3 regions of the Saccharopolyspora phatthalungensis genome follow, and region 1 is predicted to be linked to each of the others. Evidence: riboswitches for the same ligand, from Rfam matches in the RefSeq annotation. Region 1 holds a riboswitch; each other region holds the start of a gene.

Region 1 (3,267 bases):
GCCAGCCCGATCCTGCGCGGCGGGGACCTGGTGGTCACCGAGCGCGGTATCCGGGACGCGGTGCGGCAGGCGGTGCTGCCGCTGTGGAACTCCTGGTATTTCCTGGCCCTCTACGCCAACGCCGAGGGCGTCGCCGGGGAATCCAAAGTGGACAGTAAGCATGTGCTGGACCGCTACATCCTGGCCAAGACCCACGAGCTCGTCGGCGATGTCCAGTCCGCAATGGACTACTTCGACCTGGCCGGGGCCTGTGGATGCGTGCGCGAGTTCCTTGAGGTGCTGACGAACTGGTACGTGCGCCGGTCCCGCGACCGGTTCTGGGCCGGTGACCGGGATGCCATCAACACGCTGCACACCGTGCTGGAAGTGACCTGCCGGGTGGTGGCACCGCTGCTGCCGCTGACCGCCGAGGCGGTCTGGCGCGGGCTGACCGGCGGCCGCTCGGTGCACTTGGCGGACTGGCCGCTGGTCGACGAGTTGCCCGCGGACGCGGCTCTGGTGACCGCGATGGACGAGGTGCGCCAGGTGTGCTCGGCCGCGTCGGCGCTGCGCAAGGCCAACAAGCTGCGGGTGCGGTTGCCGCTGGCCAAGCTCGTGGTCGCCACCCCGGATGCGGAGGCGTTGCGCCCGTTCGCGGACCTGATCCGCGACGAGGTCAACGTCAAGGAACTGGAGCTGAGCACCGATGTCGCCGCGCACGGCCACTTCGAGATCGCGGTGAACGCGCGGGCCGCGGGCCCGCGCCTGGGCCGCGACGTGCAGAAGGTGATCAAGGCGGTGAAGTCCGGCGAGTGGCAGCGCACCGGCGGCACCGTGGTCGCGGCGGGCATCGAGCTCCAGGACGGCGAGTTCACCGAGCGCTTGGTCTCGACCGACCCCGGGGCTGCCTCGGCCCTGCCCGGTGGCATGGGCCTGGTCGTGCTGGACACCGACGTGACCCCGGAGCTGGCGGCCGAGGGCCTGGCTCGCGACGTCGTGCGTGTCGTGCAGCAGGCCCGCAAGGAAGCGGGCTTCGAGGTCTCCGACCGGATCACGGTGACGGTGTCGGCGCCGGCCGAGGTTCAGGAAGCGATCGCCGCGCACCGCGACTTCATCGCGGGCGAAACCCTGGCGAACGCGGTCGAGCCCGGCGACGTGGCCGACGGCTTCACCGGCGCCGTCGGCGAAGGCACCGAAATCAAGGTCACTGTCACCAAGGCCTAGCGAGTGCATCATAAAGTGGTTTGCGTGGCGGTGTGGGTGGCGGAACCTCAGACGCCGCCTGGGCTCCGGGATCCCCGACTGATGTATGCCCAATACACGGCGCTGGGGCTGTCCTCGCCAGGCGACGTCTGAGCCGTTTGGGATCCCTTGGGCAGGCGGTGCGAGCTGAGTCCCACACGGCAAGCGGCTTACGCCGCTTATAAACAGGGCCTGAGCGCCCTCTCGTCATTTGTCGGTGTGACCAACGCCGCTCCCACGTTTCGGGAATCTTGTTGCCCGGCGTGGGGGCGGTTTTCTACTGTGTTCAGTCGAAGGTCATGAGCGCCAGCATCAAGCCCCGGCTTGCTGGCCGGCAACCCTCCAACCGCGGTGGGGTGCCCCGGGTGAGGACCTGGCCGGTCGTGCAGGGCGATCCGGCAAGCGCGGACCCCCTGGGCGGGTCCGATGAGGCCCCCGAGGAGGGCGTCGTGTCTTCTGCCGTCATCGAAATCCCCTCGCAGTCCAATGTGGAGTGCCGGATTCCCGCCGTGGTCGGCGGCGCGCTGGAGGTTCCGCTGGTCACCGGCGGGCGCATCGGTTACGCGAATCTCGATCATGCGGCCAGCGCGCCCTGCCTGGAGTCCGTGCAGACGGCGGTCAACGAGTTGCTGCCCTGGTACGCGAGCGTGCATCGCGGCGCCGGGTTCGCCTCCCAGGTGTGCACCCGGGTCTACGAGGAGGCGCGGGGCAAGCTGCTGGACTTCGTCGGTGCTCGCCGCACCGATTCGGTGATCTTCACCCGCAACACCACCGATTCCCTGAACCTGCTGGGCCGGGCGCTGCCGCGCGGCACGTCTGTCGTGGTCTTCGACACCGAACACCACGCGGCGCTGCTGCCCTGGACCGGCCCGCGGGTGCGCCGCCTCCCCGCGCCGGAGACACCGGCGGGCGCGGTCGCCGCACTGGACGCCGCGCTGGCCGACTGCCCGGAAGGGCCACGGCTCGCGGTGATCACGGGCGCCTCCAACGTCACTGGGGAACTGTGGCCGGTGGCCGACCTGGCGCGGGTGGCGCGCCGCCGCGGGGCTCGCACCGTGCTCGACGCCGCGCAGCTCGCGCCGCACCGGCCGGTGCGGATCACCGAGCTTGACGTGGACTACGTGGCGATCTCGGGGCACAAGCTGTACGCGCCCTTCGGGGCCGGCGCGCTGGTCGGCCGTGCGGACTGGCTCAACGCCGCCGAGCCGTACCTGGCGGGCGGTGGCGCGACCCGGTTGGTGCAGGAAGCGTCGGTCAGCTGGACCACCGGGCCGGAGCGGCACGAGGCCGGTTCGCCGAACACCGTCGGCGTGCACGCGCTGGCCAGGGCCTGCGAGACGCTCGCGGCGAACTGGACGCATGTCGTCGAGCATGAGGAGTCGCTGCTGCATCGGCTGCGGGCCGGTCTGCGCGACGTGCCAGGGCTGCGCGAGCTTTGCTTGTTCGACGCCGATCACGACCGGGTCGGCGTGGTGAGCTTCACCGTTGACGGTCGGGACCCCGGCCTGCTGGCCGCTGCGCTTTCCGCGGAGCACGGCATCGGCGTTCGCGACGGGTTGTTCTGCGCGCACGTGGCCACGCGACGGTTGCTCTCGCGTGCGGGATCGGACTCCGATCGGGCGGTGCGGGTCAGCGTCGGGCTGGGCACGACCAACGAGCAAGTCGACCGGTTCGTCAACGCCCTGCGGTGGCTGGTGACCCAGGGCCCGAGCTGGAATTACGAGCAGGTCGACGGCCGCTGGACCCCGGTCGGCGACCCGCGGCCCGCCCCGGACTTCCTGTCCTGACCCCGAGCGGGTACTGGTGCGATGCTTTGGTTCCGGTTCAGGGACAATGACTCTCGTGAGCACCGAGCAGTCCCCCCAAGAACAGTCCTCAGCGGAGCAGGCGGACGCTGGGTCGACCGCCGCGGAACGAGCCCCTGAGACGCAGCCCGAGGCGGCCGACGAGTCGCCGCGGGATGGGTCCCGGAAGCTGCTCGCCCTGCTGGGTGGGGTGGCCGTCGTCGCCCTAGGCATCGACATCGTCACCAAGATCGCCGTGGTG
Region 2 (3,267 bases), 2.9 Mb from region 1:
CCGGGCCAGTTCAACGCTGCGAGCACGAGACTCGACCCTATGGTGTGCAGGCACCGGTTCCGAGCTGATGTGATCGCTCTCGCGGCTGGTGTGACCATTCACGCCCTGCGCCGCCCGGTCGCCATCCACGCAGGTGGCCGCTGTTAGCATGGACGACCGTGCCGTGCGGCATTCCGCCGTGGAGGAAACCTGCCTGAGCGCAGCGCCGACGACAGCGCGGCACGATCGATTCAACAGACGAGAAAGAGGCGCCACCGTGGCCAACATCAAGTCCCAGATGAAGCGGATCAAGACCAACGAGCAGAACCGGCAGCGCAACAAGGCCGTGAAGTCCTCGGTCAAGAGCGCCATCCGCAAGTTCCGCGAGGCCGCTGACGCCGGCGAGAAGGACAAAGCCCTCGACCTGCAGCGGGCCGCCAGCCGCGCACTGGACAAGGCCGCCAGCAAGGGTGTCATCCACAAGAACCAGGCCGCGAACAAGAAGTCCGCGATGGCGCAGCGCGCCAACCAGCTCTGAGCTGAAGCCGAGCTTCGGCCCCTTCCTCGTTTCCGGGGAAGGGGCCTTTTGCCGTTCACCCGTCCCGGGCGGAGACCGCGATTTCTCTTGAAACCGCTAGCGGCTATGAACCGCGAGGGTCAGGAGCGTTGGTTGCGCAGCTCCACGAGGCGCAGGACGGTGCGTTCCAGGGCGTAGGTGGCGTCGGCGGCCATGCCCTTGACCCCGGCGTTGACCTCGGCGACCGCCTGGAGAGCTTCGGCGAGGCTCGTCGGGTTCCAGCCCCGGGACTGCGCCAGCGCCTTCTTCACCTTCCAAGCGGGCATGCCCAGCTCACCGGCCAGCCGGAACGGATCGTTTCGACCACCGGCGGCGGCCACCCGGCCGATGGTGCGGACCGAGTCCGCGAGGGCGTCGGCGATCAGCACGTGCGGGACGCCGAGCTGCACCGCCCACCGCAGCGCCTCCAAGGCGGCGGCCCGGTCCCCGGTCACCGCCTTCTCCGCGACCGCGAAGCCGGTCACCTCGGCCCGGCCGCGGTGGTAGCGGCGCACCGCCGTCTCGTCGACCTTGCCGCCGGTGTCGGCGACCAGCTGCGCCGCGGCCGACGACAACTCGCGCAGGTCCGAGCCGACCGTTTCGAGCAGCGCGGCCACTCCGGCTGCATCGGTCTTGCCACCGGCCCGGCGCACCTCGTCGCGGACGAAGGCCTCCCGCTCGGCAGGCTTGGTGATCTTGTTGCACTCGGTGACCCGCGCGCCGAGTTTGCGTAGCGCATTGGGCAGTTCCTTGGCGTGCTTGGACCGGCCGCCGCCGCTGTGCACGATGACGAGCGTGACCCCGTCCGCCGGTTGCCGGGCGTGCGTAAGCAAGGCTTCGGCGATCTCCTTGCCGACATCCTGCGCGGACTCCACGGCGAGCACCCGACCCTCCGCGAACAGCGACGGGCTGAGCAGTTCGGCCAGCTCAGGCGGGGTGAGTTCGCTCACCTTCACCCGGCGCAGTTCGGCTTCCGGATCAGCGGCGCGGGCCGCCCCGACCGCGGCCCACAGCGCGCGTTCCACCAGCAGTTCTTCATCGCCGAGAACCAGATGCAGCGGATCGGGAACCACGGCCGGTGCGCTCATGCATGCATCGTCGCACGCCCCCGTGACGGTCCCGCCATCTGGATCGCGCTGGCCAGAACCTGGCACGGTCCACTAGCGTTGCCGACACAACTGCATAGCTCATCCAGAGGGGCAGAGGGAACGGCCCGACGAAGCCCCGGCAACCGTTCGTCAGCGAATCGTGCGCGACGCGAGGTCTCTGACGAAAGCGGTGCCAATTCCGACCCGTCCGCGGGACAGATGAGGAGAGGACCTCGCGATGACTGCTGCTGCCCACGCCCAGACCCCCGCGAACAAGGCGTTCGACCTGGGAAATGCCGTCGAACTAGTGTCCAAGGAAGAGGGGCACCGGCAGCCGCTGGCCCCCGAGTTCGTCTCGCTGGAAGACTTCTCCCCGCTTGAGGTCGCCTACGACTTCGGCCGCATCCGTCGCGAGGACATCGAATCCGGGCCGCGCTCCATCTGGCGCTACAAGCAGCTGCTCCCGGTTCCCTCCAACGTCGAAGAACACCCGAACACCGAGCCGGGCTGTACCCGGCTGATCCGGGCCGACAAGCTCGCGAAGGCGTTGGGCGTCAAGCGAATCTGGGTCAAGGACGACACCGGCAACCCCACCCACTCGTTCAAGGACCGCGTCGTCGCGGTGGCGCTGGCCGCCGCCCGCGAGTTCGGATTCAGGGTGTTGGCCTGCCCGTCGACCGGCAACCTCGCCAACGCAGTGGCCGCCGCGGCGGCCCGCGCCGGCTGGGACTCGGTGGTGCTGGTGCCCAAAACCTTGGAACGGGCCAAGATCCTGATGAGCGCGGTCTACGACGGATCGCTGCTGGCCGTCGACGGCAACTACGACGACGTGAACCGGCTGGCCACCGAGCTCGCCTCGGAGCACGAGGACTGGGCGTTCGTCAACGTCAACGTGCGCCCCTACTACTCCGAAGGCTCCAAGACGCTGGCCTTCGAGGTCGCCGAGCAGCTCGGTTGGCGCAAACCCGAGCAGATCGTGGTGCCCATCGCCTCCGGCGCGCAGCTGACCAAGGTCTACAAGGGATTCAACGAGTTGGGCCAGGTCGGTCTGGTGGAGCCGAGCCCGGTGCGGATCTTCGGCGCGCAGGCCACCGGCTGCTCCCCGGTGTCGACGGCGTACAAGAACGGCCACGACGTGGTCCAGCCGGTGCGGCCGGACACCATCGCCCGCTCGCTGGCCATCGGCGCCCCGGCCGACGGCCCGTACGTGCTGGACATCGTGCGCAAGACCGGCGGTGCGATCGAGGACGTCAGCGACGACGAGGTCCGCGAGGGCATCCGACTGCTGGCCCGCACCGAGGGCATCTTCGCCGAGACCGCCGGCGGGGTCACCGTGGCCACGGCGAAGAAGCTCATCGAGACCGGGAAGATCGACCCGGACGCCGAAACAGTGCTGCTGATCACCGGTGACGGACTGAAGACCCTGGACGCGGTGCAGGACCAGATCGGCCCAAAGGCCACCGTCGCCCCGACCACCGAAGCGGTCAACCAAGCCCTGGGTCTCTGAGCCCGGTTACAGGGGCCCCAGCCATCCTGATCGAAGACGAGCGGCGCCACGCCACGACGATGGCGCCGCTCGTTTCGTCACGAACGACGATCTCGATCCCGCCACCGGTCTTTGCCTCAGCGCCTACCGCTCGGCCG
Region 3 (3,267 bases), 2.2 Mb from region 1:
GCCGGTCCCGCCGCCGGTGCAGGAGATCGTCGACAACACGATGTTCAAGGGCGATGAGCGGGTCGATTTCCCGGGCGTGCCCGGCGAGAAGATCGTGTTCACCCGGGTCACCACCCGCAATGGCGAGGAGACCGGCCGGGAATCCGTCGGCGAGCGGATCACCAAGCAAGCCCAGCCCAAGGTCGTTCGGGTCGGCGGCAAACAGCGGCCGACCGACGGGATCTGGGACAAGCTGGCGCAGTGCGAGGCGACCGGTAACTGGGCGATGAACAGCGGCAACGGCTACTACGGCGGCCTGCAGTTCGACAAGTCGACCTGGAATGCCTTCGGCGGCGACCAGTACGCGCCGTACCCGCACCAGGCCAGCCGCGAGCAGCAGATCGCGGTCGCGGAGAAGGTCCGGGCCTCCCGCGGTGGGGGCTACGGCGCCTGGCCGAGCTGCTCGTCCAAGCTCGGCCTCTGACGGGCACCCGACCGCCCGTTCCGCGGCGAACGCCACCCACGGGTGAAGAAGTTCCAGGTGAGGGGCCCGCTTGACCAGGCGACTCGGTCAAGTGTGCCCCTCCTGCTTCGCCTGACCGGGGCGCGGAACTGGCGGGTGCGGGCCGCGGGTAGTTTTTCGGTGTGGACGACCAGCAGGCGACGCTGCTCGGCCCGGCCGATGTGCGTCGGCTGGCCGAGGAACTCGACATCCGGCCGACGAAGAAGCTCGGCCAGAACTTCGTGCATGACCCGAACACGGTGCGCCGGATCGTGGCCGCGGCGTCGGTCACGCCGGATGATGTCGTCCTGGAGGTCGGTCCCGGCCTGGGCTCACTGACGCTCGCCCTCCTTCCCGCCTCCGGCGCAGTGACCGCCGTCGAGATCGATCCGGTGCTTGCGGCGCGGCTGCCGCGCACCGCCGCCGAGTTCGCCCCGGCGTTGGCCGAGCGGCTTACCGTGCTCCGAGCTGACGCCCTGCGGGTCCGCGCCGAGGACTTCCCGGAACCGCCGACCGCGCTGGTCGCGAACCTGCCCTACAACGTTGCCGTTCCGGTGGTGCTGCATCTGCTGGCCGAGTTACCGAGCATGGAACACGGCCTGGTCATGGTGCAATCCGAGGTGGCCGACCGGATGGCCGCCAGGCCGGGCAGCCGGGTCTACGGCGTGCCGAGCGCCAAGGCCGCGTGGTTCGCCGATGTGCGCCGCGCCGGTCCCGTGCCGCGCAAGGTGTTCTGGCCGGTGCCCAATGTGGACTCCGGCCTCGTGTCGTTGCGCCGCACCGAACCGCCGTCGACCGCGCCGCGCCAGGAGGTCTTCCGCGTGGTGGATGCGGCGTTCGCCCAGCGGCGCAAGACATTGCGCGCGGCGCTGTCGGGCTGGGCCGGGTCCGCTGCGCACGCGGAGAGCGTTCTGCGGGCGGCCGGGGTGGATCCGGCGGCGCGCGGCGAACAGTTGGAGATCGGCGATTTCGCGCGCATCGCCGAAGCCGCGGCTACCGAGCGCGGTCGCTGAACCACCCGCCTGGCGGCTTGTCAACCGGAATCGCATTACTACGCGGAGTCACGACAACACCTGGTATGTCGAGAAAATTCCCGCTCGTCCAGCTGTGTGATTTGGCAAACGATTTCGGAAAGTGACGACTATCAACTTGCGCTCGAATCCGCCAGTGGGGTCTACTATTCGAGAAATCCATCCCGAGCGGCCGAGAGACCTGGCTCCGCGAAGCCGCAGCAACCACCCGATGCGGGCAGGTGCTAACGCCAGGACCGATGGAGTTGTTGTGGAGTCCAACGCGCTGTTAGCCGACCCGCCTGCGGGCGAGGCCCCTGGGGGCCAGAACAGAGCTCAGCTGGCTCGATCCCGGCAAGCCCACATCCGGAGGCTGCTGACGCAGCGTCGCGTCATCGACCACGGGCGGCGCACCACCACCGCCTGTCGTCGCGAGATGTGACCCAGCCTTCCTCCGTTTCCGAAGTTCCTTGGCCTGTCGCCGTTCTGACGTGCGCGGCCGTCGCGAGCCGATGTGGAGCCGATCGTGATCACAGTTGAGAACCTGACCAAGTCCTTCCAGCACAACAACGGAACCGTCCGCGCCCTCGACGGCGTGTCGATGGACGTCCCGGCCGGTGCGGTGTGCGGCGTGGTCGGCCCGAGCGGGGCCGGCAAGTCCACCCTGGCTCGCTGCATCGCTCTGTTGGAGAAGCCAGACGGCGGCGCTATCCGCGTCGACGACACCGACCTGGTTTCCCTTGACGGCAAGGCCCTCCGCGCTGCTCGTCGGCAGATTGGCGTTGTGCCGCAAGGTGATTCGCTGCTGCGGCAGCGCACGGCCGCGGGTAACGTGGCGCTGCCGCTGGAAGCGGCCGGGCTCACCGGCCCGCAGCGGCGCAGCCGCGTCGGCGAACTGCTGGATCTGGTGGGCCTGACCGACAAGGCCGCTGTCTACCCCGACCAGCTCTCCGGCGGGCAGCGCCAGCGCGTCGCCGTGGCGCGTGCGCTGGCCGCCAAGCCGTCGGTGCTGCTGGCCGACGAGCCGACCTCGGCGCTCGACCCGGGCACCACCGACTCGGTGCTCACCGTGCTGGACCGCGCCCGCGCCGAACTGGGCGTCACCGTGCTGGTCGTCACCCACGACATGGCGGTCGTGCGCAAGCTCGCCGACGACGTTGCGGTGCTGGAGAACGGCCGGGTGGTCGAGCACGGCAAGGTCCTCGACCTGGTCGCCGAGCCCGGCAGCCGGGTGGGCGCCGCACTGCTGCCCGACACCGACCAGGCCGAGCCGCTCAGGCCGACCAACGGTCGGCATGACGTCGTCGCCGAGGTCGTGCTGGTCGGCTTCGCCGCGGTCGGCGCGCTGCTGCCGGAAGCTTCCAGCCGGTTCGGGGTCGAGTTGGCAATCCTGGGCGGCGGGCTGACCCGGCTGGGGGACACGCCGGTGGCGAAGTTCAGGGTCGGCCTGACCGGCGAGCGCGCCGAGGCGGCCCTGAAGTGGATGATCGAGCGGGACGCGCATGTGCGACGCGCCCCGGTTTGCGTTGACGGAGCTGCCGCGTGAGCGATGTGACCCCCTGGTCGGAGGTCCTTGAAATACTTGGTGAAGCGACGATCGACACGCTCTACATGGTGTTGGTGTCGACCCTGCTGGCAGTCCTCGGCGGCCTGCCCCTGGGCGTGCTGCTGCACTCGGCCTCGCCGGTCGGCCTGAGCCCGAAGCCCGTGCTGTACCGGGTGCTCGGCGTGGTCGTCGACGTGGTGCGTTCGGTGCCGTTCGTCGTGCTGCTGGTG

What was found. A riboswitch is a leader RNA that binds a small molecule or an ion and turns the genes downstream of it on or off. The one in region 1 is predicted to bind S-adenosylmethionine.
Region 2: it holds a riboswitch for S-adenosylmethionine, as region 1 does, so the genes downstream of both, thrC (threonine synthase) here and BJ970_RS16080 (aminotransferase class V-fold PLP-dependent enzyme) in region 1, are expected to answer to the same signal.
Region 3: it holds a riboswitch for S-adenosylmethionine, as region 1 does, so the genes downstream of both, BJ970_RS05625 (methionine ABC transporter ATP-binding protein) here and BJ970_RS16080 (aminotransferase class V-fold PLP-dependent enzyme) in region 1, are expected to answer to the same signal.

The regions. Positions count from the first base shown of each region.
Region 1 is NZ_JACHIW010000001.1:3,474,953-3,478,219, forward strand. It holds gene ileS (isoleucine--tRNA ligase) at 1-1,203, shown strand, start outside; SAM riboswitch class IV at 1,517-1,632, shown strand; gene BJ970_RS16080 (aminotransferase class V-fold PLP-dependent enzyme) at 1,671-3,008, shown strand; gene lspA (signal peptidase II) at 3,055-3,267, shown strand, end outside.
Region 2 is NZ_JACHIW010000001.1:602,802-606,068, forward strand. It holds gene BJ970_RS02640 (TSUP family transporter) at 1-26, opposite strand, end outside; gene rpsT (30S ribosomal protein S20) at 257-517, shown strand; gene holA (DNA polymerase III subunit delta) at 637-1,623, opposite strand; SAM riboswitch class I at 1,720-1,849, shown strand; gene thrC (threonine synthase) at 1,862-3,130, shown strand; gene BJ970_RS02660 (DNA internalization-related competence protein ComEC/Rec2) at 3,247-3,267, opposite strand, start outside.
Region 3 is NZ_JACHIW010000001.1:1,272,062-1,275,328, reverse strand. It holds gene BJ970_RS05635 (resuscitation-promoting factor) at 1-463, shown strand, start outside; gene rsmA (16S rRNA (adenine(1518)-N(6)/adenine(1519)-N(6))-dimethyltransferase RsmA) at 625-1,494, shown strand; SAM riboswitch class I at 1,669-1,758, shown strand; gene BJ970_RS05625 (methionine ABC transporter ATP-binding protein) at 2,018-3,037, shown strand; gene BJ970_RS05620 (ABC transporter permease subunit) at 3,034-3,267, shown strand, end outside.